Microbaculum marinisediminis: one gene and its partner. The main gene of each other region encodes a partner of the protein of the gene in region 2 in a complex. Links are inferred from orthologs where the notes say so. Each region holds a gene or a part of one and is shown on either strand. Other genes may lie near its edges.

The links.
Region 1: the proteins of MUB46_RS15190 (region 2) and dnaG are in contact, whole or in part, in a crystal structure (PDB 2R6A), measured with the Geobacillus stearothermophilus proteins. The link is inferred for Microbaculum marinisediminis from one-to-one orthologs. Residues at the interface, in WP_033016901.1 of Geobacillus stearothermophilus: Ser13, Glu15, Ala16, Gln18, Glu91, Leu92, Asp94, Ala95, Val96, Pro97, Thr98, Ala99, Ala100, Asn101, Tyr104, Tyr105, Ile108; in WP_049624496.1 of Geobacillus stearothermophilus: Lys456, Leu457, Leu458, Pro459, Ala460, Asn463, Ala464, Leu467, Leu535, Leu536, Ile537, Ala538, Gln544, Glu545, Asp548, Tyr549, His552.

The regions. Positions count from the first base shown.
Region 1 is NZ_JALIDZ010000015.1:2,070-13,281, forward strand. The notes cover bases 8,275-11,212. They hold dnaG (DNA primase), read left to right. Parts: upstream 8,275-8,722; coding sequence 8,723-10,702; downstream 10,703-11,212. Other genes in these bases: MUB46_RS23240 (GatB/YqeY domain-containing protein), read left to right, coding at 8,275-8,577; rpoD (RNA polymerase sigma factor RpoD), read left to right, coding at 10,892-11,212. Also shown: carB (carbamoyl-phosphate synthase large subunit), read right to left, coding at 1-2,007; MUB46_RS23205 (helix-turn-helix domain-containing protein), read right to left, coding at 2,203-2,478; ypfJ (KPN_02809 family neutral zinc metallopeptidase), read left to right, coding at 2,975-3,880; rnk (nucleoside diphosphate kinase regulator), read right to left, coding at 3,899-4,315; MUB46_RS23220 (GreA/GreB family elongation factor), read right to left, coding at 4,455-4,988; MUB46_RS23225 (cupin domain-containing protein), read left to right, coding at 5,383-5,907; MUB46_RS23230 (hypothetical protein), read left to right, coding at 6,066-6,533; carA (glutamine-hydrolyzing carbamoyl-phosphate synthase small subunit), read right to left, coding at 6,650-7,882; more of MUB46_RS23240, read left to right, coding at 8,125-8,274. UniProt on the Escherichia coli protein: RNA polymerase that catalyzes the synthesis of short RNA molecules used as primers for DNA polymerase during DNA replication.
Region 2 is NZ_JALIDZ010000006.1:306,052-317,217, forward strand. Bases 7,269-10,153 are described here. They hold MUB46_RS15190 (replicative DNA helicase), read right to left. Parts: upstream 9,517-10,153; coding sequence 8,020-9,516; downstream 7,269-8,019. Other genes in these bases: alr (alanine racemase), read right to left, coding at 7,269-8,023; MUB46_RS15195 (cyclopropane fatty acid synthase), read right to left, coding at 9,651-10,153. Also shown: MUB46_RS15155 (outer membrane protein assembly factor BamB family protein), read left to right, coding at 1-1,053; ribosome biogenesis GTPase Der, read left to right, coding at 1,078-2,436; MUB46_RS15165 (SDR family NAD(P)-dependent oxidoreductase), read right to left, coding at 2,433-3,185; purF (amidophosphoribosyltransferase), read right to left, coding at 3,197-4,687; MUB46_RS15175 (CvpA family protein), read right to left, coding at 4,736-5,389; DNA repair protein RadA, read right to left, coding at 5,485-6,876; more of alr, read right to left, coding at 6,878-7,268; more of MUB46_RS15195, read right to left, coding at 10,154-10,904; rplI (50S ribosomal protein L9), read right to left, coding at 11,027-11,166. UniProt on the Escherichia coli protein: The main replicative DNA helicase, it participates in initiation and elongation during chromosome replication. Travels ahead of the DNA replisome, separating dsDNA into templates for DNA synthesis.

The DNA of each region.
Region 1 (11,212 bases), on a different replicon or contig from region 2:
CACGTCGGCGTCCTGCAGCGCCTGGGCGAGCTTCAGCGGCGTCTGGCCGCCGAACTGGACGATGACGCCCTTAAGCGTCCCCTTCGACTGCTCCTTGCGGATGATCTCGAGCACGTCCTCGGCGGTCAGCGGCTCGAAATAGAGCCGGTCGGAGGTGTCGTAGTCGGTCGAGACCGTCTCCGGGTTGCAGTTGACCATGATCGACTCCAGCCCGATGTCGTCGAGCGCGAAGGCGGCATGGCAGCAGCAATAGTCGAACTCGATGCCCTGGCCGATGCGGTTGGGACCGCCGCCCAGGATGATCACCTTGTCGCGCCCGCTCGGGTCGGCCTCGTCGGCGGCCTCGCCGATGAACGGGGTCTCGTAGGTCGAGTACATGTAGGCGGTCGGCGAGGCGAACTCGGCCGCGCAGGTGTCGATGCGCTTGTAGACGGGATGCACGCCCAGCGTCGCCCGCAAATCCGCGACCGTGCGTTCGTCGGTGCCGGTGAGTTCGGCGAGACGGGCGTCGGAAAAGCCCATCGCCTTGAGCCGGCGCAGCGGACCGGTGGTCTGCGGCAGGCCGAGGCGGCGCACCTCGGCTTCCATGTCGACGATCTCCTTGATCCGGGCGATGAACCAGGGATCGAACTTGGATGACGCGTGGACGACGTCCTCCGTCGCGCCGGCGCGCAGGGCCTGGGCGATCTTGAGGATCCGGTCCGGGCGCGGCTCGCCGAGGGCGGCGCGGATGGCGTTCTTGTCGTCGCCCTCGCCGAGACCGGGAATCTCGATGTCGTTGAGGCCGGTCAGCCCCGTCTCCAGGCCGCGCAGGGCCTTCTGCAGCGACTCCGAGAAGGTGCGCCCGATCGCCATGACCTCGCCGACCGACTTCATCGAGGTGGTCAGCAGCGGCTCGGCGCCGGGAAACTTCTCGAAGGCGAAGCGCGGGATCTTGGTGACCACGTAGTCGATGGTCGGCTCGAACGAGGCCGGCGTCGCGCCGCCGGTGATGTCGTTTTCCAGCTCGTCCAGCGTGTAGCCGACCGCGAGCTTGGCGGCGACCTTGGCGATCGGGAACCCGGTGGCCTTGGAGGCGAGCGCCGAGGAGCGCGACACGCGCGGGTTCATCTCGATGACGATGAGCCGGCCGTCCTGCGGATTGACGGCGAACTGGACGTTGGAACCGCCGGTCTCGACCCCGATCTCGCGCAGCACCGCGAGCGAGGCGTTGCGCATGATCTGGTATTCCTTGTCGGTCAGCGTCAGCGCCGGCGCGACGGTGATGGAATCGCCGGTGTGGACGCCCATCGGATCGACGTTCTCGATCGAGCAGATGATGATGCAGTTGTCGTCCCTGTCGCGGACGACCTCCATCTCGTATTCCTTCCAACCGATGATCGATTCCTCGATCAGCACCTCGTTTGTCGGCGAGGCGTCGACGCCGCGCTCGATGATCTCGAGGAACTCCTCACGATTGTAGGCGACGCCGCCGCCCTGGCCGCCGAGGGTGAACGAGGGACGGATGATCAGCGGCAGGCCGATCTCGTCCAGCGCCGGCAACGCCTCGACCAGCGAATGGGCAAGCATCGAGCGCGGCGTCTCGAGGCCGATCTTCGTCATCGCCTCGCGGAACAGCTCGCGGTCCTCGGCCTTGTCGATGACCTCGGCGCGGGCGCCGATCATCTCGACGCCGAACTTCTCGAGCACGCCGTCGCGGTTGAGAGACAGCGCGGTGTTCAGCGCCGTCTGGCCGCCCATCGTCGGCAGGAGCGCGTCCGGCCGTTCCTTCTCGATGATGCGGGCGACGACCTCCGGCGTGATCGGCTCGATATAGGTCGCGTCGGCCAGGTCCGGATCGGTCATGATGGTGGCCGGATTGGAGTTGACCAGAATGACCCGGTAGCCCTCTTCCTTCAGCGCCTTGACGGCCTGGGTGCCGGAATAGTCGAACTCGCAGGCCTGGCCGATGACGATCGGGCCGGCGCCGATGATGAGGATCGATTTGATGTCTGTGCGTTTGGGCATATCTGTCGGCGCGCTGGCTTGCGCGGGCGCCCCGCGCCGCTTTCGGGGGCGCGTTTCGCTCGCTGGGGTGTACGTATGGGTTGGCCGGGCGCGATACATAGGGGAAAACGCGCGCGTGAGGAAGCCCGGTATCGGGCGGAATTCGCGTAAGGCGGAATTGGCGTCGGAGGGAAGGCGTCTCGGGCGGAATTCGTCTCAGGCGGAATCCTGGCCTTCGGGCTCCGACAGCGTGCTGATCTCGGTGCCGTCGAAATCGGCGATGCCCTGGGACAGAGCGTAGCAAGCCAGCCGCACGGTCTTGGGAATCTCCACCTTCTTGCCGTCGCGTTCGCCCTTCTCATAGTACTGGATCATACGTTTCTTGAGGCCGAGCAGGTCTGCGGCCTCCTTCTGTCGCAGTCCCTGCGCCTTGCGCCAGGCGCGGAACTGGTTCGACGTCATGGTGCCGTTGAATTTCTCTGAATTCGGCATGCCGCGCCGGTCCCTGTTTCCGTCACGAAATATTCATTAACCTGACATGCACAATGTGCGGTTTATCCTTGACTGAATCGCACACAGTGCACATAGTGTGTCTCACGAAAGCGCACTTGGTGCCTTCGATCAAGACCAATTCTAGTTCGGAGCACCAAGAGACTGAAGAAAGGATAACAACATGCTGGTCGATCTGCTCATTGCACGGGCAGCCATGGGGCCGCGGCATGTGGACATGCATCGGTCCGCGACATTCAACTGTCGACTGCATGCCCTCCTGCGTCGCGCAGGGCGATTGTTCGGCTAGGTCCGGCAAGGAAACATCAAAACGGGGCGCGGCACTACGATCCGCGCCCCGTTTTGATTCCAGGCCGCGTCCGGCGCCGCATCCGGCGCAAGAATCGTCGAAGATGGTGCGGCGGCTTTGCGTTGCCGCCTGAGCGAACCCGCCCTACCATCGGCGCAGCCAATCGGAGCGGCGAAGGGAACAGCAGTCATGCGGTGGCGAGGCCGGCGGGGTAGCGACAACGTGGAAGACCGGCGCGGGGCCGGCATGTCGGGCGGGTTCGGCATTCCCGGAGGCGGCATGCGCATGCCGCGCGGCGGGGCCGGCCGGGCGGGCTTCGGCGGCATCGGCTTCCTGATCGTCATCGTCGTCGTGGCGATGCTGCTGGGCATCAACCCGCTGACGCTCCTGCAGGGCGTGGACGGCACGATGCCGGCGCAGCCCCAGGGCGAGGCGCCGGCGCCGCCGCAGAGCGACGAGATGGCCCAGTTCGTCTCCGTGGTCCTGGCCGATACGGAAGACACCTGGCAAAAGACGTTCCGCAGCGAATTCGGCGCCGACTACCCGCAGCCGCGGCTGGTGCTCTTCACCGGCGCGATCCGGTCCGCCTGCGGCTTCGCCCAATCGGCGACCGGGCCGTTCTATTGTCCCGGCGATCGCAAGGTCTACATCGACCTAGCCTTCTACGATGAGCTTCGCCGCCGCTTCCAGGCGCCGGGCGATTTCGCCCAGGCCTACGTGATTGCCCACGAGGTCGGCCACCACATCCAGAACCTCACCGGCGTGTTGCCGAAATTCGACGAGATGCGGCGGCGGCTGCCTCAGGCCGAGGCCAACCAGCTGTCCGTCCGCGTCGAGCTTCAGGCCGACTGCTATGCCGGGGTCTGGGCGCACGATACCGCGCAGAAGGGCCTGCTGGAGACGGGGGATATCGAGGAGGCGATGAACGCCGCCACCCAGATCGGTGACGACGCCATCCAGAAGCGCACCCAGGGCTATGTCGTGCCGGACGCCTTCAATCACGGAACCTCGGCTCAGCGCCAGCGCTGGTTCCGCATCGGCCTGACCGAAGGCCGAATGGAGGCGTGCGACACGTTCAGCCCCGAGCGGGTGTGACGGCTACGCGCCGGCCGCTCAGGCCGCCGGCGTGACCTCGAGGACCGTCAACCACCGGACTTCGCCGCCGCGGGTCGCCCACGAGATCTCGGCGCCTTCCGACAGTCCGATCAGGGCGGCGCCGATCGGGGTGAGCACCGAGACGCGCTTGGCGCCGATGTCCGCGTCCGCCGGCATCACCAGCGTGACGGACTGGACGCGGTCCAGGGCGTTGTCGCGATAGGTCACGGACGAGCCGATGCTGACGACGTGAGCCGGCAGTGAGCCGGCCGGCACCACCGTGGCGCGTTCGATCTCGCGCAAGATCCGGTCCGAAATCTCCGGAATCCGTTCGGATACGGCGAAGGCGAGGTCCTGAAGCCGGGCGGCATGGTCTGCATCGAAGAACACTGGCGGTTCGTCCTTCGAGGGGATGGGATTGTTTTCTGGCGACATTTCGATTGGTCTCCTATGACGCATCGCGCCGCGGCGCGACATGCGGGCGCCACGGCGTTAAAGAGCTGCTAGCGAATTCAAGATGCGGCGCGGACACCCGAGGGCGGCGCGGACCGCTCCTCGTGGCTGTCCGAGTCATTCAGCCCCGCAGAGTCCGGCGGGCGGCTTCGGGCTGAAACGCGACGTCCAGTACCGTGACGTGACCGATGCTGCCGTCGTCCTGTACCAAAGGCGCATGCTGCCCAGCGGTCATCCCGAGGAGCGTCATGCCCAGGAGCGAGCGGACGGTGACGGCAGCCGACTCGTCGTCCTTGTGCTCCCAGTGGCGGAGCACGCACGTGGTGTCCGGCTCACCGTTGACCGAGTAGGCCACGCGACTGTTTCCCGTGACCACGTCCGGCGAGATGTCGTCGCTCAGCACGATCCGCGCGTCCGCCAGCTTGGTGCGGATGAGGCGAAGCAGCAGGCGATCGTCGGTCCCGGTTCCGCGTGGCAATTGCAGCAGATGCCCTTCCACCAGGGTGTAGTCCTTGATGGTCATCTGGCACTCGATGGGTCTCAGCAGCTCCAGGCGAGGGGAATCCGCCGCGCCGTTAAGCGGGTCGAACCCCATTTCCAGTTTGTCCAGAAGCTGATCGTCCGTTTCGACGCACGGCAACGTGAATGCACGCATGGTGCTCCCTCCAGAGGACCGTGCGGTCATCCGGCCTCGGTTATCCAATCTGATTTTGTTGGAAACCCCCGAAGCGGGTGTAGCGTAAGCGCTAACCTGCCCGCTCGGGGCTAGGAGCCTGCGAGCAGGGACCCTGCAAATAGCAGGAATCGGTAATTTTTGACATTGTACGTCATGCAATAATAATGGTGATGGCGAGTGACAGTGTCAACCATGCTCCCATGGGCGGGCGCGTGAGGGTGGCGAGTGCGTGTCGAATGCCGTCTTTACAGCGGGCCGATCCCGGCCGTTTTGTGACGTCTGGATGATGATCCGCGGACCGAGGGCTGGACTCCCGGTGTTGCTGCGGTGCAGCATGCTGTCGCATCATTGATAATGCGCTAGGATCCGCTCGATGGCCGTTCAGGACTATGTCGCGTTGCCGCCGATCACGGCCGTCCATCTCGCCGATGACGGACGCATTCCCAACAGCCGCCTGCCGCTGTTGATCTTCCACGCCGCCATCGCCCCGCGCCTGGCAAGCGCCGAAGCGTTCGAAGCGCTGTTTTCGGCAAACGGCTGGACGCCGGCGTGGCGGTCGACGATCTTCCCGTATCATCACTTCCATTCGACCGCGCACGAGGCGCTGGGCGTTGCAGCCGGGACGGCACGTATCCTGGTCGGCGGCGACTACGGCCGGGAATTCGATATCGCCGCCGGCGACGCGATCGTCATTCCGGCCGGCGTCGGCCACAAGCGGCTGTCCTCGAGCCCGGACTTCGAGGTCGTGGGCGCCTATCCGCCCGGCCAGGACTGGGACTTGCTGAAGGGCGATCGCGGCGAGCGGCCGCTGGCGGACGAGAATATCAACCGTGTTCCGCTGCCGGATTGCGATCCGGTGAACGGATCGGGCGGCCTTCTGACCGAGCTCTGGAAATGAGCCCGGGCCCGGCGCCCGCAGGGGCACGGCCATTATCCTTACCGCTTTGCTAAAAACGTCGGAGCAATACCGCTTTCTGCCGCATTGTTTTATTTACCTGGCAAAGCTATCGAAAGCGAACAGCGTTTCGTGGACCAAGAGAGGAGATCACCAGTAAAATGACATTCTCACCCCGAAAGTCACTGTCCGCAGCGGGCGCCGCCCTGGCACTCTCTCTTGGCTGGTCCGCAGTCGCGGGTGCCGAGCCCGTCGTGTTGACGCCGTGTGCCGGCGACGAACTGGCGGGCGAATGGCTCGTGCTCTATCAGCTTCGTCAGGCGGAATATTGCCAACTGACGCTCGACGATACCGGGCTCATCACCGATGCGACCTGCTATTCGCGGAAGGGTAAACCCCTGCGCGCGGAAATGAGCGGCAAGCTTCTGCTCGAACCGAGTTGCGCCGTCGTGAACGACGGCGACCCTATCCGCCTGTCGAAACTAAAAGGCAAGGGGAAGGGCAAGTACGGGAAGTTCGAGGTCGAGGCGCAGTTGAGCGAGGACCGTTCGACCATGGTCGGGCTGTTCCGCTTCCGCACCCATCTGTCGCATATGACGGCGCAGCGCACCGACGTTCCCACCGAGTAACTCGGGGATATCCGCATCGAATTGCGGGGCGCCCGGTTCCCATGGAGCCGGGCGCCTCTTTTTTTGCGTGCCTGGCCGGTGACGTGCGTGCCGACGTCCGGCGAGCCGTCGCCGCCTCAGCGCTCGGCGAGCGCCGGCTCGTTTCTGTTTTCCCGGATCAGGTTGACGAAGCGCGTGAACAGGTAGTGGCTGTCCATCGGGCCGGGCGACGCCTCGGGGTGATACTGCACCGAGAAGACCGGCCTGTCCTTGACCCGGATGCCGCAATTGGACCCGTCGAAGAGAGAGACGTGGGTTTCCTCGACGGTGTCGGGCAGGCTGTCGCGGTCGACCGCGAAGCCGTGGTTCATGGACGTGATCTCGACCTTGCCGGTGGTATGGTCCTTGACCGGGTGATTGGCGCCGTGGTGTCCCTGATGCATCTTCACGGTGCGTCCGCCCAGGGCCAGGCCGAGCATCTGGTGGCCGAGGCAGATGCCGAAGACGGGCAGGCCGGATTCGACCAGCGTGCTGATGACCGGCACGGCGTATTCGCCGGTCGCCGCCGGATCGCCGGGCCCGTTCGACAGAAAGATCCCGTCCGGCTTCATCTCGAGGATCCGCGCGGCGTCGGTCGAGGCGGGTACCACCGTCACCTTGCAGCCGAGCCCGGCGAGCTGCCGCAGGATGTTGCGCTTCGCGCCGTAGTCGATCGCCACGACGTGGTACTCGGGCGATTCCTGCCGGCCGTATCCCGCACCCCATACCCAGGGCGTCTCGTCCCAGACATAGGTCTGCGCGGTCGTGACGTCGGGGACCAGGTCCATGCCCACGAGGCCCGGCCAGCCGGCGGCCTGGGCCTTCAGTGCCTCGATGTCGAAGCTGCCATCCGGGCTGTGCGCGATCACGGCGTTGGGCATTCCGGTTTCGCGGATCCGCGCGGTCAGCGCCCGCGTGTCGATGCCGCTGAGGCCGATGATGCCGCGATGCTTGAGCCATTCGCCGAAGGGCCGGGCCGAACGCCAGTTCGACGGCTCGGTGATCGGCGTGCGGAGAATGCAGCCGCGCACCCCCGAGGCAGAGGCCATGTTGACCGTCTCGATGTCCTCGTCGTTGGTGCCGACATTGCCGACATGCGGGAAGGTGAACGTGACGATCTGGCCGGCATAGGAGGGATCGGTCAGGATCTCCTGATAGCCGGTCATGGCGGTGTTGAAGCAGACCTCGCCGACCGCGTGGCCGGTGGCGCCAAGCCCCATGCCTTCCAGCACCGTTCCGTCGGCGAGGACGAGAAGCGCCGTCGCAACGGGGTCCGCCCAGCCTTCACCTTGCCCGGAGGCGACAGCCTCCACGGGACCTTGCGCAGCCATACAAAGCTCCTTACATATCCGCGCCGTGACGAGCCGCCCCGCCGTTCAGGCGGAGACTTGGCGGCTGATGTGTCGGCCAATAGGGATCCAAGCGGAAGCTAGGACACAGGCAAATCCTCGTCAAGGAACGAGGGTTAGAAATTATCGCTGAAATATCAATGACTTGCGGGATATCTCTCGGTTGCGTCACCGGCGCACACTAGGGTATTCTGCAATCTGTCGGGCAAAAGGACGGACAACAGATGTTGCGCGACCAGATCAACGATGCGCTCAAACTGGCGGTGAAAGGCCAGGACAAACGCCGTATGGCGACGCTGCGCCTCATTAATGCCGCGGTCAAGGACCGCGACATAGCGGCGCGGACGGGCGGCAAGGACAGCGTCAGCGACGACGAGATTCGCGAGCTCCTGCAGAAGATGGTTCGGCAGCGCGAGGAATCGGCGACGGTCTATGCCGAGGCCGGGCGCACCGAGCTTGCCGAGCAGGAGCGCGAGGAGATCGCGATCATCCGCGATTTCCTGCCCCGTCAGCTCTCCGAGGACGAGGTGCGCTGCGCCTGCGAGGCGGTGGTCAAGGACATCGGCGCGCACGGCCTGCGCGACATGGGCAAGTGCATGGCGACGCTGAAGGAGCGTTTCCCCGGCCAGATCGACTTCGGCCGCGCCTCCACCGTCGTCAAGCAGATGCTGGCCTGACCCGGCCCGCGCAACCGAATCGGACACTGAAGGTCCCGGCCATCGCCGGGACCTTTTGCGTTTCCGCCGGTGATTCGCGAATCGATTCGCTTCAACCGATTCGCGGGCGTATATTCACCGCCATAGCTCACGATCTTTGGTCCCGATGAAGTTTCCGCCCTCGTTGCTCGACGAGATCCGTGCCCGGCTGCCGGTTTCCGACGTGGTCGGCCGGAAGGTGAAGCTGCGTCGGCAGGGCCGCGAGTTCATCGGTCTGTCCCCGTTCAACGCCGAGAAGTCGCCGTCCTTCACGGTCAACGACCAGAAGGGCTTCTATCACTGCTTTTCCTCGGGCAAGCACGGCGACATCTTCCGTTTCCTGATGGAAACCGAGGGGTTGAGCTTCCCCGAAGCCGTCGAGCGGCTGGCCGGCGAGGCGGGCGTGCCGATGCCCAAACCCGACCGGCATGCCGAGCAGCGGGAACGGGAGCGCGCCGGCCTTGCCGACGTGATGGAGGCGGCGGCCGCGTTCTTCGAGGCGAGCCTCAGGCAGCCGGAAGGCCGGGAGGCGCGGGACTACCTGGTCAATCGCGGCCTTGACGACCAGACGTGCAAGCGGTTCCGCATCGGCTATGCGTCCGGCGGGCGCTATGCGTTGAAGGAACATCTGGGCAAGCTCGGCATCGCCAACGAGGCGATGGCCAAGGCGGGTCTGCTGATCACCGGCAGCGACATTGCCGTGCCGTTCGACCGCTTCCGCGACCGCGTGATCTTCCCGATCACCGACCTGCGGAACCGGGTGATCGCCTTCGGCGGGCGGGCGCTGCGGTCCGATCAGCAGCCGAAATACCTGAATTCGCCGGAAACCGAGCTGTTCCACAAGGGCCGGGTGCTGTTCAACATGGCCGCGGCCCGCCGCGCCGCCCAGGAAAAGGCCACGGTGATCGTCGCCGAGGGCTACATGGACGTGGTGGCGCTGACCAGGGCCGGTTTCGGCAATTCGGTGGCCCCGCTCGGCACCGCGCTCACCGAGGATCAGCTCGCGCTCCTGTGGCGGGTCGCCGACGAGCCGGTTCTGTGTTTCGACGGCGACGCGGCCGGCCTGCGCGCCGCCTTCCGGGCCGCCGACCTGGCGATGCCGCATCTGCAGGCGGGCAAGAGCCTGCGGTTCGCGCTTCTGCCCGAAGGCAGCGATCCCGACGATCTGGTGCGCGAGGCCGGTGCCGCCGCGCTGGCAGAGGTGATCGACAGGGCTCGGCCGCTCGCCGACATGCTATGGACGCGTGAGGTCGAGGCCACGCCGCTGGACACGCCGGAGCGGCGCGCGGCGTTCGAGAAGCGGCTCGCCGAGACCATCGGCCGGATTCCCGATGTCCGCGTGCGCCGCCACTACGGCGAGTTGTTCCGCGACCGGCTGGCCGAGTTCTTCGGCCGCCGCGCCGACCGCGACCGCGGCGGCCGGGCGGGGGGCTGGACGGGCGGCGGGCGCCATGGCAACGACCGGCGGGGCGGCGGGCGCGCGCCCTGGCAGCGCGGCGCCGACCGGGCGGCGGCGGGCGCATCGGCGGGCTTTTCGGGACAAGGGGGGGGCGGCCGGGCCAGTTCCGATCTGGTGCGGCGTCTGGCCAGTGCGCGGCAGGCGTTGCCCCGCCGCGAGGCGATCCTGCTGCTGACGCTGCTCAACCACCCGGAATTGCTGACGGAACGGGCCGAAGCCGTCGCGCACATGGAGCTGTCGCACCGCGACCTGGACCGGCTGCGCGGGGCGCTGCTCGATATCGCGGCGCACCACGACTGCGATCCGGCGGATGCCCGCAAGCGGCTCGTGGCGAAGGGGCACGGAGACCTGGTGGACCGGCTGGAATCACTCTGGACGGGGGCCGGGCGGGCCGAATGGTGGGTGGCGCCGGACACCGCGACAGTTGACGCGGAACGCGCTTGGGACCATACGGCGGCCTTGCATCACAAGCTCGTCACGTTACATAGGGAACTCAAGGCAGCCGAGATGGCGCTCCAGGCAGAGCCGAGCGACGAGAATCTGGCACGGCTGTACGACATTCAAGCACAGCTTGCCAACGCCGAGGGTACCGAGGCGCTGATGGACGGATTCGGTCAGGCGTCAGGCCGTCCGATGCGGGCTTTCTGAACCGGCGATAAAATCGGGCCGGAGCGAACCAGGAACGAAATCGGGTTAACTTTAATCACGGATTAAGGGGCAGGCAGTAGCACGGATGATCGACTAGGCGCAGTAGCCGCGATTTTCAAGGCCGCTCGCCGACGAGGCAATCGTCCGGTCCCCTTTGTCATCCGGGACCCTTTGTCGGGAGACAACTACATGGCGACTACCGCGAAGAAGGCGGAAGAGGCTCCGGAACAGCAGACCGACGCGCCGGACGGCCCGTTGCTCGACCTGTCGGATGCCGCGGTCAAGAAGATGATCAAGGCCGCCAAGAAGCGCGGCTACGTGACCTACGAGGAGCTCAATCAGGTGCTTCCCTCCGAGGAAGTCACCTCCGAGCAGATCGAGGATACGATGGCGATGCTCTCCGACATGGGCATCAACGTCATCGAGAACGAGGAAGCCGAGGAAAACGACGACTCGGGCGATGAGGAGGAAGGCGGCGAGCTGGTCGTCGCCCAGCGCACCGCGGTCGCC
Region 2 (11,166 bases):
TGGGCGGCATCGGTCGCCAAGGTCGACCGCAAGGGACGCCTGTCGTCGCGGCCGATCGTCTATCGCGGCCTTGTCATCGTCATGGATCAGAAGGCCAGCGTTTCGGCCTATAGTCTGAACGGCGGCGGCCGCGGCTGGACGGTTTCGCTCAGGCCCGAGAAGGAAGACAGCCCGAGCTTCAATGGCGGGGTCGCCGCGGAGGGTGGTTTCGTCATCGCCGCAACGGGGTATGGCACCGTCGCCGGCATCAGCGCGAACGACGGCGGAATCCTCTGGTCGGTCGAGCTCGGCGCGCCCGCGCGCAGCGCCCCGACGATCGCCAACGGCAAGGCCTACGTCGTTTCCTCGGACAACATCGTCTACGCGATCGCCATCGATACCGGCGAGACCGTATGGACCTATTCGGGAATCGGCTCCTCGGCCGGTGTGCTGGGCAATGCGAGCCCGGCCGTCGTCGGCAATCAGGTGATCGTGCCCTATTCGTCCGGCGAAATCCTGTCCTTCGACACCGAGAACGGCGAGCCGAAGTGGCTCGACGCGCTGACCGGCGCCAGCCGCTTCACCGCCGTCTCCGGTCTGACCGATGTCGCCGCGTCTCCGGTCGTCTACGAGGGCTCCGTCTACGCGGTGTCCGTCTCGGGACGGATGATCGGCGTCAGTGTGAAGGACGGCAACCGCCTGTGGGCGCAGAACGTCGCCAGCGCCCATACGCCCGCGGTCGCCGGCAACGCGATCTTCGCGACCACGCTCGGCGGGACCGTTGTCGCGCTCGACCGCAAGAACGGTGCGGTGCGCTGGATATCGGACCTGACGCCGGAGACCGGAGACAAGAAAAAGAAGAAGAACGACGTGTTCAGCCTTGCCGGTCCGCTGCTGGCCGGCGGCCAGCTCTGGGTCGGCACCTCCGACGGGCGGATCATCACGCTCGATCCCTCGAGCGGGTCGGTCGTATCCGCCCAGACCGTCGGCAGCCCCGTCTATGTCAACCCGATCGCCGCCGGTGGCCGCATTCTGGTCCTCGACAATTCGGGCAAGCTCACCGCCTATAACTAGGCGAACGAGCGAAAGGGCAGGGCGATGGCGCCTCCGCTACGGCCCCTCAAGGTCGCGATCATCGGCCGTCCCAACGTCGGCAAGTCGACGCTGTTCAATCGGCTCGTCGGCCGCAAGATCGCGCTCGTCGACGACCGGCCGGGCGTGACCCGGGACCGTCGCGAGGGCACCGCCGAACTCGGCGATCTCCTGATCACCCTGATCGATACCGCCGGTCTCGAGGAGGCCGATCCGGGAAGCCTGGAAGGCCGCATGCGCGCCCAGACCGAGCGCGCCGTCGACGAGGCCGACGTGTCGCTGTTCCTGATCGACGCGCGCGCCGGCCTGACGCCGACCGACCGCCATTTCGCCGACATGCTGCGCAAGACCGGCAAGCCGGTCGTCCTCGTCGCCAACAAGTGCGAGGGCGCAGCGGGCGATCCCGGTTTCTACGAGTCCTTCGCGCTCGGCTTCGGCGAGCCGGTCGCCTTTTCCGCCGAGCACGGGCTCGGCCTTGCCGACCTGCACGAGGCCCTGCGGGCGCATCTGCCGGACGAGCAGCCGGAAGACGAGGCCGCGGCGCCGGAGGACGACGGTACGGTCCGCATCGCCGTCGTCGGACGTCCGAACGCGGGCAAGTCGACGCTCGTCAATCGGCTGATCGGCGAAGATCGCATGCTGACCGGCCCGGAAGCCGGCATCACCCGCGACGCGATCGCGGTCGACTGGGAATGGAAAGGCCGGCCGGTCCGCCTGGTCGATACCGCCGGCCTGCGCCGCAAGGCGCGGGTGCAGGAGAAGCTGGAGAAGCTGTCCGTCGGGGATGCGCTACGCGCGATCCGGGCCGCCGAGGTGGTGATCCTCGTCGTCGACGAGCAGATGCCCTTCGAGAAGCAGGATCTGCAGATCGCCGATCTGGTGACGCGTGAGGGCCGTGCGCTTGTCATCGCCGTTAACAAGTGGGACCGCTGCGAGGAGCCCGACACCCGCATCCGCGAGCTGCGCGAGATGGCCGACCGTCTGCTGCCGCAGGTGCGCGGCATGCCGCTTGTCCCGGTCTCGGCGCTGACCGGCTACGGTCTGCCGAAGCTCATGCAGGCGGTCTTCAAGGTGCGCGAGCGCTGGGAGCGGCGTGTGCCGACATCGGAGCTGAACCGCTGGTTCGCGGCCTTGATCGAGCACCATCCCCCGCCGGCGGTCGCCGGCCGGCGCATCAAGCTGCGCTACGTGACCCAGGGCGCGAGCCGTCCGCCGACCTTCATCACGTTTGGAACGCGCGTCGACGCGCTTCCCGAATCCTACCGGCGCTATCTGCTGAATGGCCTGCGTGAGGCGTTCGATCTCGTCGGCGTGCCGGTGCGCCTGTACCTGCGCAAGACCGAGAACCCGTACGAGAAGAGCTAGCCGTCGATCGGCGCCGGCGGCTGCGGCCTGAGCCAGGTCTTCTGCGGGAAGCTGTAGATCAGCCCGTTATGGGTCTGGGCGGGCAGCACCATCTCGACGATCGCGGGCGCCACGTCCTCGGGCTTCGGCAGGTCGGAGAGATCCTGGCCGCGGAACAGCATCTGCTGCATGCGGGTGAACACCCGGCCGGGCCCGAACAGGTTCACCTTGATGCCGAACTGCTCGACCTCGGCGGCATAGGTCCGCGCCAGAAGCTCCAGCCCCGCCTTCGAGGCCGCATAGGCCGAATGGTAGGGCTGGCCCATATGGGCGAGGCCCGAGGTCACGAACACCGCGCGGGCGGCGTCCGACTGGCGCATCAACGGATCGAGCGAGCGGATCAGCCGCCAGTTGGCGGTCAGATTGACGGCGATGGCCTCGTCCCAGTCCTTGGCGCGGATATGGCCGACAGGCGTGAGCGCGCCGGCGATGCCGGCGTTGCCGACGAGAATGTCGAGCTTGCCCCAGCGCTTGTGGATTGCGCCGCCCAGCCGGTCGATCGCCGCCATATCGGCAAGCGAGAACGGCACGAGGGTGGCGCTCGATCCGGCTTTCCGGATCTCGTCGTCGAGCTCCTCAAGCGCGCCGGTGGTGCGGGCTATGGCGATGATGTGCGCGCCCTCGCGGGCAAGGGCGATGGCGGCGGCGCGGCCGATGCCGCGCGACGCACCGGTGACGACCGCGATGCGGTTTTCCAGACGACGTTCCATGGCGCTGCGAACTATCCGGTTTCGGCCAGAAGCGAAAGGTGCTCGTCGCGTTCGGAGGCGCTCTTGTCGGTCAGCGTCGTCGGATAGTCGCCGGTGAAGCAGTGGTCGGTGTACTGCGGCTCGTCGGCGTCGCGATGGTTATGCCCCATGGCGCGATAGATGCCATCGACCGACAGGAAGTCCAGCGTGTCCGCGCCGATGAACTTGCACATCTCCTCCAGGCTCATCTGAGAGGCGAGCAGGTTTTCCTTTTCCGGCGTGTCGATGCCGTAATAGTCGGGATGGGTGATCGGCGGGCTGGCGATGCGCATATGCACTTCCTTCGCGCCCGCCTCGCGGATCATCTGCACGATACGCGCCGAGGTCGTGCCGCGCACCAGGCTGTCGTCGATGAGGACGACGCGCTTGCCGGCGATCTGGCTGCGGTTGGCGCTGTGCTTCAGGCGCACGCCGAGCGCGCGGATCTGCTGGGTCGGCTCGATGAAGGTGCGGCCGACATAATGGTTCCGGATGATTCCGAGCTCGAAGGGGATGCCGGACGCTTGCGAATAGCCGATCGCCGCCGGCACGCCGGAATCGGGCACCGGCACGACGACATCGGCGGGCACGGGCCGGTCGCTGGCCAGCTCCTGGCCCATGCGCTTGCGCACCTCATAGACGCTCTTGCCGCCGACGACCGAGTCGGGCCGCGCGAAATAGATGTATTCGAAGATGCAGGGACGCACCTTCTGCGGCGGAAACGGCTTGTGCGATTCGATGCCGTCCTTCGAGATCACGACGACCTCGCCGTTCTCGACGTCGCGGACGTAGCGCGCGCCGATGATGTCGAGCGCGCAGGTTTCCGACGCGAGGATCGGCGTACCGTCGAGGTCGCCGAGCACCAGCGGGCGGATTCCAAGCGGGTCCCGCGCGCCGATCAGCTTCTTGTTGGTCAGCGCCACCAGCGAATAGGCGCCTTCGATCTGGCGCAGGGCGTCGATGAACTTGTCGACGAGGCGCGGTTTCGTGCTGCGTGCTATGAGGTGAAGCATCACCTCGGTGTCCGACGTCGACTGACAGATCGCGCCGTCGCGGATGAGCTGGCGGCGCAAAGACAGCGCATTGGTCAGGTTGCCGTTATGGCAGACCGCGATGCCGCCGCCGGCCAGGTCGGCATAGAGCGGCTGGACGTTGCGCATGATCGTGTCGCCGGTGGTGGCGTAGCGGCAGTGCCCGATGGCGGCCTCGCCGGCAAGCCGATCGATCACCGAGGCCTTGGAGAAGTGGTCGCCGACCAGTCCCATCCGCCGCTCGGAATGAAAGTGCCGGCCGTCGAAGGTGACGATTCCGGCCGCTTCCTGTCCGCGATGCTGCAGGGCGTGCAGGCCGAGCGCGGTGAAAGCGGCGGCGTCGGGATGGCCGAAGACGCCGAAGACGCCGCATTTCTCACGCAGAAAATCGCCCTCGACGTCATTAGCCACGTCACCTGGGCAGGTATTTTGACCCTCGTCGGGGTGTGTCATCGGGTGCTCCGGGTCGGCGCCGCGCAGTCCGCGCGGAGCCGGGGACCATTACTGGTTGGCGCCGCGCGTACTGTCGAGCAACTGGTTGAGGCCCTGCCTTTCGGTGGGCTGGTAACTCTGATCCGTCTGGTCGCCGTTTCCTGCTGCGTCGTCCCCTTCGGGGGCGGGCGCTTCCTCGCCTGGACCGCCGCGATTGCGCAGCTTCTCGAGGATCGCCTTTTCCGGGTCCTCGGGCAGAAGCGCGATGATCGCATCGCCGGTCTGTTTCAGGATCGGCGCCGAACGGGCGTCGCGGATCCAGTTTGGCTGGTTCTCGACCGGCACGAGCCAGACGAGGAACATATAGGCGATCACGACGAGAAGTAGACCCCTGAAAAGGCCGAAAATGAATCCGAGCGTGCGGTCGAGCGCGCCGATCCGGCTGTCCAGGATGAAGTCGGAGATGCGCATCGTGATGAATGACACGACGATGAGCGTGATCACGAAGATGCCGACGGCGAGCGAGATGTCGGCCAGCCAGTTCGGCTCCACCATCGCCCGTACGTCCGCCTGGAAGCGCGGAAAGAAGTAGAGCGTCGCGCCGGCGGCGACGACCCATGAGGCGATCGACAGCACCTCCCGCGTCAGCCCGCGCACCATGGCGAGCAGCGCCGAGATCAGCATGATCGCTACGACTATGAAATCGAGCCCCGTAATCACCATTTTCGCGGGGAGCCTCCGTTGCGCGAGCCGAGGTTAATTACGCCGAATTTCCAGATGGCGCAAACGCATCGCAGCCAAAATCCCCAGACTCGGGCTCAATCCTGGTCGCGTTTGGGCGCTTCGGCAGCGATCCGCGCCACCAGGCCGGCGAGAGACTCGATCGGATCGATCGGGATCGGCGGCGCGTCACCGGCCTCGGCGATATTGCCGGCAGGAGCCAATGCCTTGGAAAACCCCAGCTTTTGGGCCTCGCGCAGCCGCGCCGAGGCATGCGCGACGGAGCGCACCGCGCCCGACAGGCTGATCTCGCCGAAAAACACCGCATCGGCGGGCAGCGGCGCCTGTGCCAGGGAAGAAACCAGCGCCGCCGCGGCGGCGAGATCGGCGGCCGGCTCGATGATTCGCAGGCCGCCGGCGACATTGAGATAGATGTCGTGCCCGCCGAGCTTCAGGCCGCAATGGGCGTCGAGCACGGCCAGCACCATCGAAAGACGGCTCGAATCCCAGCCGACGACGGCGCGCCGCGGCGTGCCGAGCGGGGAGGGCGCGACGAGCGCCTGCATCTCGACGAGGAGCGGCCGCGTGCCCTCCATGCCGGCGAAGACGGCGGCTCCGGGGCTTGCCGCATCCCGGTCGCCGAGGAACAGGGCCGACGGGTTGGGGACCTCGATCAGGCCCTTGCCGGACATCTCGAAGACGCCGATCTCGTCCGTTGGCCCGAATCGGTTCTTGACCGAACGCAGGATGCGGAAGCGGTGTGCCCCGTCGCCCTCGAAGTAGAGCACCGCGTCGACCATGTGTTCGACCACGCGCGGCCCGGCGATCTGGCCGTCCTTGGTGACGTGCCCGACGAGGATGACCGTGGTGCCGCTCCGTTTGGCGAACCGGATCAGTGCCTGTGAGGTTGCGCGGATCTGGGTGACGGTCCCCGGCGTCGAATCGACCGTTTCCGTCCACATGGTCTGGATCGAATCGATGATCAGCACGTCCGGGGGCGTACCGGTCGAGACGGTTGCCAGGATATCCTCGATCCTGGTCTCCGCGGCGAGCGCGACGGCGGCCTCGCCAAGCGCCAGCCGTTCGGCGCGAAGGCGGATCTGGCCGATCGCCTCTTCGCCCGAGACGTAGACCACACGTCGTCCGCTTTCGGCGACGGCCGCCGCCGTCTGGATCAGCAGGGTCGACTTGCCGATGCCGGGATCGCCGCCGATCAGGATCGCCGATCCGCGCACGAAGCCCCCGCCGGTGACCCGGTCCAGTTCCTCCATGCCGCTGGGCGTACGCGGCGCATCCTCGGTGGTGCCGGCGAGCGGCTGCAGGTCGATGACCCGGCCCTTGCCGGGCTTCAGGCCGGGCGACGCGAGCGGCCCGCCGTCGGAATCCTCGATAAGCGAGTTCCAGGTGCCGCAGGATTCGCAGCGGCCGGCCCACTTGGAGCTGACCGCGCCGCAGGTCTGGCAGACATACTGGGTGGTTCGCCGGGCCACCTCAGCCGTCCTTGACGATATGCCGGAAGCGGCGGCCCAGGTTCGTCAGGATCTCGTAGCCGATTGTGCCGGCCTTGTCGGCGAGATCGTCGACGGTGAATCGATTTCCAAGAAGTTCGACGTAATCGCCTGTTTTGACGGCGTTTTCGTCGAAATCGGTGATGTCCACGGCGATCATGTCCATGGAGACGCGGCCGACCACCGGCGCGGCCTGGCCATTGATGGTGACCTCGGCGCCGGGCCGCCCGTCGGCGGAGCCGCCGGCGCGCAGGTAGCCGTCTGCGTAGCCGGCCGACAGGATCGCGAGCCGGCTGTCGCGCATCAGCCGTTCGGCCCCGCTGTAGCCGACCGGCGTGCCGGCAGTGGCCTCGCGAATGCGGATGACGCGCGCCTCGACGGTGATGACCGGGCGCATGGGATTGGGAATGCCGCCGACGGCGCGACCGCCGTAGATCGCCACGCCCGGGCGCACCAGATCGAAAAGGAAGTCTCCGCCGATGATTGTTCCCGCAGAATTGGCGAGGGACGCCGGCGCGTCGGGCAGGCGCTTGCGCAGGTCGGTGAACCGCCTCAGCTGCTCGCGGTTCAGCGGATGGTCCGGCGTATCGGCGCAGGCGAGATGGCTCATCACCAGGGCGAGCCGGAAATGATCGAAATGCGAGGGATCCTCGGCCAGCGCGTCGGCTTCGGCCAGCGTCAGGCCGAGCCGGGTCATGCCGGTATCGACGTGGACGGCCGCGGGCAGGGACTGGCCCCATTGCCGGCAATGGCCGGCCCAATGGTCGATTTCCTCGAGGCTGCCCAGAACCGGGCGAACGGCATAGTCGCGGAAGACGGACGCGGCGCCGTAGGCCAGGCCCTCCAGCACGTAGATCGTCGCATCCGGGGCGGCCATGCGCACCCGACGCGCTTCCGACAGGATCGCCACGAAGAAGGTCTTGCAGCCGGCTTCGGCCAGCGCGGGGACGACGCGTTCGATGCCCAGCCCGTAGGCGTCCGCCTTGACGACGGCGGCCGCTTCGGCGGGCTCGGCGCGCCGGGCCAGGGCCTTCCAGTTCGCCTTCAGAGCCGAAAGATCAATGGTGAGGCGACCGGCGACTTCGAAATCCTGAAGGTCGTCGGGAAAATCGTGCTTTCGGCCTGTCATTCGATCCGTTCCGGCAACCTTGCATCGGAGGCCAGGTTCTCGAAGCGGGTGAATTCGGCCTGGAAGGACAGGTTCACCGTGCCGGTCGGACCATGGCGCTGCTTGGCGATGATAACCTCGGCGAGCCCGTGCGCCAGCGCCATCTCGTCCTGCCACGTCTCGAATTCCGGCGTGCCTTCGCGCGGCTTCTTGCCCTTGAGGTAGTATTCTTCGCGATAGACGAACATCACCACGTCGGCGTCCTGCTCGATCGAGCCGGATTCACGAAGGTCGGCGAGTTGCGGGCGCTTGTCCTCCCGCGCTTCGACCTGACGCGAAAGCTGCGACAGTGCCAGAATCGGCACGTTCAGTTCCTTGGCTAACGCCTTGAGGCCCGTGGTGATTTCGGTGATCTCCTGCACGCGGCTGTCCTGTGACCGCCGGCTCGAGCCCTGCAGCAGCTGCAGGTAGTCGATCACCAGCATGTCGAGCCCCTTCTGCCGCTTGAGCCGGCGGGCGCGGGCGGCGAGCTGGGCGATCGACAGGCCGCCGGTGGCGTCGATGTAGAACGGGATCGACTGAAGCTGCGTGGCGACATCCACCAGCCGGTCGAATTCCTCCCGGGTCGTCTTGCCGCGCCGGATCGTCTCGGAGGCGACAGCCGCCTGCTCGGATATGATACGGGTGGCGAGCTGCTCGGGCGACATTTCCAGCGAGAAGAAGCCGACGATGCCGCCGTCGAGGGCCTCGACCCGCCCGTCGGGCAGCGTCTGGGCCTTGTAGCGGGCGGCGATATGGAAGGCGATGTTGGTCGCAAGCGCGGTCTTACCCATGGCGGGGCGGCCGGCCAGAATGACCAGGTCGGAGGGCTGCAGACCGCCGAGCGTTTCGTCGAGGTCGCGCAGGCCCGACGAGATGCCGGACAAGTGCCCGTCGCGCTGATAGGCCTTGCTGGCCATATCGATGGCATCCTTGAGCGCCTCGGCGAACCGCAGGAAGCCGGACCCGTACTTGCCCGTCTCGGCGAGTTCGAACAGCCGCTGCTCGGTCTGCGCGATCTGCTGGGCCGGCGGCATGTCGACCGGGGCGTCGTAGGCCAGGTTGACCATGTCCTCGCCGATCGAAATCAGCCGCCGGCGGGTGGCGAGCTCGTAGATCGTGCGCCCGTAGTCTTCGGCGTTGATGACCGTGGTCGCGGCGGCGGCGAGGCGGGCGAGATACTGGGTGACCGGAATCTCGCCAATCGGCTCGTCGCGTTCCAGGAAGGTCTTCAGCGTGACCGGCGTGGCCGTCTTGTTGCCGCGAATCAGCTGGCTGATGACATCGAAGATGCGCTGGTGCACCGACTCGAAGAAGTGCTCGGGCGCCAGGAAATCCGAGACCCGGTAGAACGCCTCGTTGTTGACGAGGATCGCGCCCAAAAGCGCCTGTTCAGCCTCGATGTTGTGCGGGGCCGCGCGGTATTCACTGTCTTGCCGCTCGTCGAGCGGCCGGGGGAGGGCCTGGATCGTCATGGCTCGTTAGTGGCAGATTCGCGATGCGCTGGCCTGCCCGAATCGGCGCGCACTCGAGGCAATAGGCTAACGCATTCACGCTATCCAATTAGTTAACAGATTCTAAACTTGGAATCGCGAAGCCACTTGACGACTCACTCCGCCGCTTCCTTGCGGGGAATCAGCGCGCTGTCGCGCTTGCGCAGCGCCTCTTCGGCATCGCCGATATAGCCGCGTGTCAGCGGCACGGTCTCCAGCGTCTTGGAGAGCTGGATCTGGAAGTTCATCATGCCCTGATTGCGGAACGAGACTTCCGATCCGGCCAGGTAGAACTCCCACATCCGGCAGAAGCGCTCGTCGTAGAGCCCGGCCGCCTGCTCGCAATTGGCCAGGAAGCGGCGGCGCCACTCCCTCAGCGTCTCCGCATAGTGCAGTCGAAGGATCTCGATATCGGTGACGAACAAGCCGGTCTTCTCGATCACCGGCAGCACTTCCGACAGCGAGGGGATATAGCCGCCGGGGAAGATGTACTTCTGGATCCAGGAATTTGTCTCCCCGGGCGGGCCGAAGCGGCCGATGGAGTGCAGAACCATCACGCCGTCGTCGGTGAGGAGATCGCGGACCTTGGCGAAGAATTCCGGATAGTGGCCGACACCGACATGCTCGAACATGCCCACCGAGACGATACGGTCGAACTTGCCCTCGAGCGTACGATAGTCCTGCAGGCGGAAATCGACGCGGTCGTCCAGTTCCTTCTTCTCGGCGCGCGACCGGCTCAGCGCGTGTTGTTCCTCGCTGAGTGTCACGCCGACGACGGAAACGGGGTTGGTCTCGGCGATATAGAGGCCCAACCCGCCCCAGCCCGAACCGATGTCGAGCACGCGCTGGCCCTTCTCGATCTGCAACTTGGCGGCCAGATGCCGCTTCTTGGCGAGCTGGGCCTGCTCCAGCGTCGCGGTCGGGGTCTCGAAATAGGCGCAGGAATATTGCCTGTCGGAATCGAGGAACAAGTCGTACATGCGCCCGTCGAGATCGTAGTGATGGGCGACGTTGTCCTTGGCCTTGCCGATCGGATTGAACTGCCGGACGCGGCGGGTGAGGTAGCGGTAGACGCGCTCGGCGATGATCCACCACGGCAGGTGCGTGGGATCGTCGCGGCGCAGGACGATGTCGAGGAAATCGTAGATCGAGCCTTTTTCGACGACGAAGGTGCCGTCCATATAGGCTTCGCCGAGCTTGAGCTCGGGATTGGAGACCACCGCCCGTTCCACCGCCGCCGTCGTAAAGCGAACATGGACGGGTTCGCCCGTGCCGTCCCCGTAGACCCGGGTGACGCCCCTGTGGTCGGTGACGTGCAGGTCGCCTTCCCTGGCGACCTTCGACAGAGCGTAGTGAAGCAGACCGTTCATTTCCCCCGGTCAACCCAATGCAGACTGCGACGCTGATGGAAATTAAAACATCAAGCGGCGGTCGGGTTCAATCGGGGGAATAGGGGCGACGGCCGGAAATTTCCGGCCGTCGTACTGTTGGTTTAGAGTTTTTCGGCGTCCGAGGCCTCGTCGACACCCGTCTCGGCGGTCTCTTCCGCCTCGGCTTCGGCGTCTTCCTCGAAGAACTCTTCGGCTTCCAGCTCTTCTTCTTCCTCGGCCTCGATCGTCACATCCTCGCCGC